2 linked regions of the Sediminitomix flava genome follow. The protein of the gene in region 1 interacts with the protein of each later gene in a pairwise test. Links are inferred from orthologs where the notes say so. Each region holds a gene or a part of one and is shown in the gene's direction. Other genes may lie near its edges.

Region 1 (3,118 bases):
TATTGGAAAAAGTTTTCTTGAGGAGCAACAGTAGTGTCCATATTAGATAAGTCTAATGCGGGAGCATCTGTTTTCACCTCTGTTTGAGGAGCAGTACAAGAAATTGCTCCGCCTAAGATGACACTGGCTAGAATTGGTTTTAAGTAAAATTTCATAAAAGTGTTATTTACGAAGAGTTAAAGTGTGTAAACTCAACTCATGTGCTAATTGCTCGAATCTACAATAATTTTGACATCTTTTCATAGATTATGAATATTTATTGCCGTTGATAATCGATAAATTAGAGAAAGGCAATTTTATGAAAGCCTTGTAACAATACGTACAAATATCCCTACTAGAGTACTAGACTATCAACTTCTCTTCTTTTTAATCCATCATTAGCCAAAAATCCTTTTACTATGCACTATCTTCTAATAATATTATTTTCCTTTTTCTATCATTCATCCTCAAATTCAGTGGTTCTGATAGAAGTTGTGAATGAAGACAGAGAATATATTCCAACCGTAATTGAAATTCAAAGAGAGAGTGAAAAAACAGATGAACAAGTGATTTCTAGAATAGAAGCAAGCACAGCTGTTCGTACTAGTTTGACTAAGGCAGGGTATAAAATTAGATTGATATCATGCGAGCATGATTATTATGTAAAAACTAAAATCTTTAAATCTAAACATCACCTAGTTTTTGTTTTAGATGATCAAGACTGTAGGAAATCGGATCAAATCCCTATTTAAGTCCTGTTAGGATTCTGTTGAATTTGACTTATCCGTGTTTCATTTTCATAAAAAATAGAAGAGATCAACGAAATCCTTTTATTTTTGAGCTCAGGAAAAGGCAAAAACGAAACACTACATAAAATGAATCAAGGATCAACACCACAATTAGCTGATCGTTTAAATGTATTGGCAGAATCTGCAACAATTGCAATGGCTGTAAAAGCTAGAGAACTTCAAGCACAAGGGCATGATGTTATCAAACTAACTTTAGGTGAGCCAGATTTTAAAACACCTCAATTTATTCAAGATGCCGCAGTTGAAGCTATCCAGTCAGGCAATCACTTTAAATATACTCCAGTACCAGGTTATCCTGCCCTTCGAGAAGGAATTGCAAGTAAATTAAAGAGAGATAATGGTCTGGACTACAAAGCGGAAAACATTGTAGTGTCAACAGGAGCTAAACAGTCACTTATTAATGTACTTTTGAGTGTTGTAAATAAAGATGATGAAGTTATCGTATTTACACCTTATTGGGTGACTTATGTAGAGCAAGTAAAACTTGCCGAAGGAGTACCTGTGCTTGTGGAAGGTAGTCTTGAAAAAGATTTCAAAGTGACTCCAGAGCAATTGAGAGCTGCTATTACACCTAAGACAAAGGCAATCATGTATTCTTCTCCTTGTAACCCTACTGGTTCGGTTTACACGAAGGAAGAATTAGAAGCTTTGGCTGAGGTACTGAAAGATTATCCAGAAATCTTTGTGATTTCAGATGAGATTTATGAATACATCAACTTTGGAGGAGAGCATGCTTCAATGGCAGCTATCGAGGGGATGAAAGAGAGAACGATCATTGTGAATGGCTTCTCAAAAGGTCATGCCATGACAGGGTGGAGACTAGGTTATATTGCTGCTCCTCTAGAAGTGGCTAAGGCATGTAATAAAATTCAAGGTCAAGTAACTTCTGGAACTTGTGCAATCACTCAAGCAGCAGCAATTACTGCAGTTACAGGACCATTGGATGAGACGAATAAAATGAAAGATGCTTATCTCAGAAGAAGAGATTTAGTGAAATCTTTATTGGATGAAATTGATGGTATTAAGACAAATTTACCACAAGGGGCATTCTATATTTTTCCAGATGTAAGTGCTTTCTTCGGAAAATCTTTTGGAGATACTAAAATTGAGAATTCTGTTGACCTTACCATGTATTTGTTGAATGAAGCTCATGTTTCAGTAGTAGATGGTGGTTCATTTGGTGCGCCAAAATGCCTAAGAATTTCTTTTGCTGCTTCTGATGAAGAGCTAAAAGAGGCTTGTAGTCGTATCAAATCGGCTTTAGAAAAACTTGCTTAAGAATATAGAATAATACAAATGTATCCGTAAAACATCTTGTTGTTTTACGGATATTCTTATTTTTGGCTTTTAGAAAGAAATAAGAATTTTTATTGTCACTCCTCACTGTAAGATTTGGACGAGGAGAAATAGAACTAAACTATGACAGTTAGCGAATATTTTGAAGCCTTCAATCAGTTGAATGTCTTGATCGTAGGTGATGTAATGATCGATTCATATTTGTGGGGAAAGGTAAGTAGAATTTCACCTGAAGCACCTGTGCCTGTTGTAAATGCAGAAAAAAGGGAAAATAGACTTGGAGGAGCCGCTAATGTTGCTAGGAACATTAAAGCACTTGGAGCAAACCCTATTCTTTGTGCTATAGTAGGTGAAGATGAGGATGGACGTATCTTAAGTCAATTGTTGGAGGAAGATGGTATGAGTTCTGAAGGCATTATTCAGAGTGCTGACAGAATTACAACTGTTAAACATAGAATTTTGGCGGGCTCTCAGCAGATGCTAAGGCTTGATCAAGAGATGAGTCATCAGATTTCCGATGGAGAATCAGAGAGCTTAATTGCTCAACTTAAAAAAATTGTAGCTTCTAAAAAGATTGATATTATCATTTTTGAGGATTACGATAAAGGGGTTCTTCATGAAAATTTGATTCAAGAAATTATTGCTTTCGCTAAAGAAGAGAATATTCCTACTACTGTAGATCCAAAGAAAAGAAACTTTCTTTCTTATGGTGGAGCTACACTTTTTAAACCCAATTTGAAAGAGTTGATGGAGGGGTTAAATTATCAGCCTACTTCAGATGTTCTTGCAGATGTAAAATCGGCAACCAAAGCATTGAAGAATGAAATGAATGTGGATTCTGCAATGATTACTCTTTCAGAGCATGGAGTTTATATTACTGATTTTGAAAATGAATATCATATTCCTGCACATCGTAGAGAAATAGCAGATGTGTCTGGTGCTGGAGATACAGTAATCAGTATTGCATCGGCTTGTTTGGCACTAGGAATGTCAGTTGATAAAGTTGCTGAAATAGCTAACCTTGGAGGAGGTTT
Region 2 (5,123 bases), on another replicon or contig:
AAAATGAGTGCTAAACTTCCTACTGCAGCAATTACTAATCCTCGAAGAAGCGTGAATCGAGCTAATTCAAAGTTTTTCTGTCCGTAAGCTTGCGCCGTAAATCCTGTAGTTCCCATACGTAAGAATCCGAAACTCCAGTATAAAAAGTTAAAGATTATAGTCCCAAGTGCCACCGCTCCCAAGTAAACTTCAGAATCTAGATGACCTAGTAAAGCCATATCTACAAGACCTAATAGCGGTATTGTAATGTTACTGATAATGTTTGGTATAGCTAAGCGAAGAATCTGTTTGTCCATTTTTTATTCAAAATATTTCAATTGCAAAGGTATTCAAATCCTATCGCTATCACCCCATCTATTTTGAGCTAGATACACATTAAGATGAGAATTTTCATATTTTTGTTATTCATTTACACCAGAATGCTGAAATTCTGTTGTATAGTCATACAAAAATGTTAGCGCGATCATTAGCCGTTCGCCTAATTTTGAGGATTTAGTAGTTAACAGCCTAGCTTAGCAATACATGTATCTAATATTTGATACGGAAACCACAGGTTTACCGAAGAATTTTAATGCACCAATAGAAGACCTTGATAACTGGCCCCGTCTTGTCCAGTTGGCTTGGCAATTACATGATGACAAAGGTAATTTGATCAATGCAGAAAACTTGATCGTAAAACCTGAAGGATTCAGTATTCCATTTAATGCAACCAAGATTCATGGTATCACGACAGAAAGAGCGATCAATGAAGGTCATGATCTTTCTGAAGTACTTGAAATTTTTGCAAAGGATGTCGCTAGAGCTGATAAACTGATCGGTCACAATGTTATTTTCGATATCAATGTGACGGGTTCAGAGTTCTATCGTACAGGCGTAGAAAGTCAATTATTAGAAACAGGAACCATTGATACCAAAGATGTATCGGTTGATTTTTGTGCTATCCCTGGTGGGCGTGGCGGTAAATTCAAATGGCCTACGCTTACTGAGCTTCACGTTAAGTTATTTGGTGAAGAATTTGACGCAGCCCATGATGCCGCATATGACGTTCATGCAACTACCAAATGTTTCTTTGGTCTAATAGCTGAAGGTGTCGTTGAGCCTCTTAATGGTATTGCAGTTGAAGATATTGTCTATGAAGCTCCAGAACTAGACGAAGCAAACTTTGTACATCAAGAAGAGTCTGCAAGTAAAGCTGGTGGTTCTATTGATAAAGAAGCAGCTTTAGCTGAATTAAAAGATGAGCCTTTTACACACCTACATTTACATTCCCAATTCTCAATTCTTCAAGCCACTTGTGAAATCAATGCGATTGTAGATAAGGCTAAGGAAATGGGAATGACTTCTGTCGCACTTACCGATATGGGTAATATGTATGCGGCTTTCCATTTTGTAAGAGCAGCTCTTAAAGCAGATATAAAACCTATTGTAGGATGTGAATTCTTCTTATCTGAAGATCGAACAAAGCAAAAGTTTACGAAAGACAATCCAGATAGAAGGCGTACTCAGAACCTTATTGCCAAACATAAGGCAGGGTACCATAACCTTGCAAAGTTAGCTTCTGAAGCTTTCATTTCTGGATATTATGCGGGTTTTCCACGTATTGATAAGAATATTCTTGTTGAGTTTAAAGAAGGCTTAATTGCGACAACAGGCGGATTGGATAGTCCAATTAACCATCTTATTCTAAACGTAGGAGAGGAGCAAGCAGAACAAGAGTTTATTTGGTGGCTAGAAACATTCCAAGATGATTTCTATATCCAATTGATGCGTCATGGTCTTGAAGAAGAAGATTATGTAAATGGTGTTTTAATTGGTTTTGCAAAGAAATATGGCGTGAAATATTTTGCTGCAAATAATGTCTATTATATGGACAAAGAAGGAGCAAATGCCCATGATATCCTTCTTTGTGTAAAAGACGGTGAAAAGCAAGATACGCCAATTGGTAGAGGTAGAGGATTCCGTTTTGGTTTCCCAAATCAAGAGTTCTATTTCAAGTCTCCAGATGAGATGAAAGAACTCTTCTATGATTTGCCAGAAGCAATTCGTACAACCAAAGAAATTGATGATAAAATTGAAGGTTATGAGTTAGCACGTGATGTGCTACTTCCTGCCTTCGATATTCCCGATGAGTTTAAAGATCCATTGGACGATGAAGATGGAGGAAAACGAGGGGAGAATAACTACTTACGTTATTTGACTTATATCGGAGCAAAAGATCGATATGGTGAAATGACAAAAGAACTCAGAGAACGTTTAGACTTTGAGTTGATGATTATTGAGAATACAGGATATCCGGGTTACTTCCTTATTGTACAAGATTTTACGTCTAGTGCAAGAGATATGGGCGTTTCGGTTGGTCCTGGTCGTGGATCTGCTGCAGGTTCTGCTGTTGCTTATTGTATTGGTATTACCAATGTCGACCCGATCAAATATGATTTGCTATTTGAGCGTTTCTTGAATCCCGATCGTGTATCCATGCCCGATATTGATATTGACTTTGATGATGAAGGGCGTGGAGATATTATTAACTGGGTAGTTGATAAATATGGCTCAAGGCAGGTTTCTCATATCATTACTTATGGTACTATGGCTGCCAAGTCATCTATTCGTGACACAGCTAGGGTACTAGATTTACCTTTATCGGATTCGGATAGGGTAGCAAAGCTTGTTCCCGATATGAAATTGGGGAAACTCTTCAAAATGGATGATAACCAACTCCGAGAGAAACTAAACTCTGAACAAATGGAGATGGCTCGTCAATTGAAAGAGATTTCTGAACAAGACAACCTTGAAGGAAATGTACTGAATACAGCTCGTGTACTTGAAGGTTCGGTTCGTAATACGGGGATTCACGCATGTGGGGTCATCATTACTCCCGATGATATCACCAACTTTATTCCTGTATCTACGGCAAAAGATGCTGACCTTCTAGTGACTCAGTTTGATAACTCGGTGGTAGAAGATGCGGGTATGTTGAAGATGGATTTCTTAGGTTTGAAAACCTTGACCATCATCAAAGATGCCATCAAAATGATTAAGGAAAATCATGGTGTTTTAATTGATACCGATGATATTCCTCTGAATGACCACCCAACGTATAGGTTGTATCAAGGAGGTGAAACAAATGGTACATTCCAGTTTGAGTCTCCGGGTATGCAGAAGCACTTGCGCTCACTTGTTCCCGATAAGTTTGCTGATTTGATTGCGATGAACGCCTTGTATCGTCCGGGGCCTCTTGAATATATTCCAAACTTTATTGCACGTAAGCATGGTGAAGAAGAAATCACCTATGACGTGGATAAAATGGAAGAATATCTTGCGGAAACATACGGTATTACTGTCTATCAAGAGCAAGTAATGCTTCTGTCTCAGTCTTTGGCAGGTTTTACCAAAGGTGAAGCCGATATGCTACGTAAGGCTATGGGTAAGAAAATCTTTGCCTTACTAGAAAAGCTGAAGCCTAAGTTTATTGAAGGGGGAACAGAAAGAGGTCATAATCCTGAACGTCTGGAGAAAGTTTGGAAAGACTGGGAAGCATTTGCAGCTTATGCCTTTAACAAGTCTCACTCAACTTGTTATTCTGTGGTAGCTTTCCATACTGGATACTTGAAGGCGAATTATCCTTCAGAATATATGGCATCCGTTCTTACGCACAATATGAACGACATCAAGAAGGTAACCTTCTTTATGGAAGAATGTGCGAGGATGAAGATCGATGTACTTGGTCCAGATGTCAATGAATCTCGAATGGACTTTACTGTAAATGCAGAAGGTGCAATTCGATTTGGTATGGGAGCAATTAAAGGGGTTGGAGAAGGTCCTATTAATGCCATTATTGAAGAAAGAGAAAATAATGGTAGCTATAAAAATATCCATGATTTTGTAGAGCGTGTTAACCTAAAAGCAGTTAACAAAAAAGCTATGGAAGGTTTAGCTTATGGAGGTGGTTTTGATGGATTCAAAGGACTACATCGTGCACAATTTTTCCATACTCCAGAAGGTGATCGCTTAAATGGTATCGAAAAGCTATTGAGATATGGTAACCAATTCCAAGCAGAAAAGTCTTCGGCTCAGATTTCTCTTTTTGGAGCGGGTAGTGGGGTTGAAATGCCAAAACCTAAGCTTCCAGAGTGTGATAAGTGGAGTCAGTTGGTGGAATTGAGACATGAAAAAGAAGTAGTAGGTTTCTTTATCTCAGGTCATCCACTAGATATGTATAAAACTGAGATTGATAATCTTTGTGTACCACTTTCTCGTATTGATCAACACCAAAACCAAGAGATTAAGGTTGGAGGAATGCTTTCTGATGTAAGAATTTTGGAAAGTAAGAATGGTAACAAGTTTGGCTTGTTCTCACTGGAAGACTATGATGGCGTAACTGGGATGGCAATGTTTGGAGAAGCATTTAACCTCAATAAGCATATGCTGAACCCAGGTGAATTTGTATGCATTACTGGTCGAGTAAAAGAGAGTTTTAGGAATAAAGGACAATGGGAGCTTCAGCCTAAGTCAATTATGCATCTGTCTGAAATGAAAGACAAATTCATCAATTCAGTTGATCTTAGAATCAATATTGAAGATTTGAATGAAGTATTGATGAAGGAATTACTCACGCTTTTTGAAAATAACCAAGGGAAGTGTGATGTCAACTTTGAAATCATTGACCAGAAAGAGAAAATCATTCTAAATTTCTTGAATAGAAAGTTTAAAATAGATCCTTCAAATGAATTAATTTCAGGAATTGAAAATCTTGAAGGAGTAACATATAACGTACATTAAAATGTAGCTTCTACCTTTAAATTTTGGATTATAGGTAGAAGCTTTTATATTGATTAAAACTTAAATCATTAGGCTAAAAAACACTAACATCAACGATATTCTTATGAAGAAATTAATGAAGTTATTCTTTGCGTTTTCGATAATTGCAGTCACCTTTTTAAGCTCTTGTAATTCTAAAAAAGAGGGAAAAGAAAAAGTAGCGGATACTACAAATTATGCATTACCATCAGCTAATGGAGCTATTGGAGAGATTTACCTTCTTATGGACTCTGCTAAGTGGGAAGGAGAATTGGGTGCTGAAGTGAGAAAAATATTTAATGAAACAATGCCTGGTCTCTTACAAA

Evidence for each region.
Region 2: the proteins of BC781_RS01630 (region 1) and dnaE interact in binary tests that used the Escherichia coli proteins (3 or more experiments, as listed by UniProt). The link is inferred for Sediminitomix flava from one-to-one orthologs.

The regions. Positions count from the first base shown.
Region 1 is NZ_QGDO01000001.1:438,907-442,024, reverse strand. Bases 168-2,960 are described here. They hold BC781_RS01630 (pyridoxal phosphate-dependent aminotransferase), read left to right. Parts: upstream 168-854; coding sequence 855-2,066; downstream 2,067-2,960. Other genes in these bases: BC781_RS01625 (bifunctional heptose 7-phosphate kinase/heptose 1-phosphate adenyltransferase), read left to right, coding at 2,208-2,960; BC781_RS01635 (hypothetical protein), read left to right, coding at 399-731. Also shown: BC781_RS01640 (M13 family metallopeptidase), read right to left, coding at 1-155; more of BC781_RS01625, read left to right, coding at 2,961-3,118. UniProt on the Escherichia coli protein: Shows aminotransferase activity with methionine and histidine as substrates, and to a lesser extent also with phenylalanine.
Region 2 is NZ_QGDO01000005.1:369,152-374,274, forward strand. What follows is about bases 182-4,979. They hold dnaE (DNA polymerase III subunit alpha), read left to right. Parts: upstream 182-522; coding sequence 523-4,779; downstream 4,780-4,979. Other genes in these bases: BC781_RS18965 (MATE family efflux transporter), read right to left, coding at 182-296; BC781_RS18975 (DUF4837 family protein), read left to right, coding at 4,883-4,979. In the rest of the region: more of BC781_RS18965, read right to left, coding at 1-181; more of BC781_RS18975, read left to right, coding at 4,980-5,123. UniProt on the Escherichia coli protein: DNA polymerase III is a complex, multichain enzyme responsible for most of the replicative synthesis in bacteria. This DNA polymerase also exhibits 3' to 5' exonuclease activity. The alpha chain is the DNA polymerase catalytic subunit.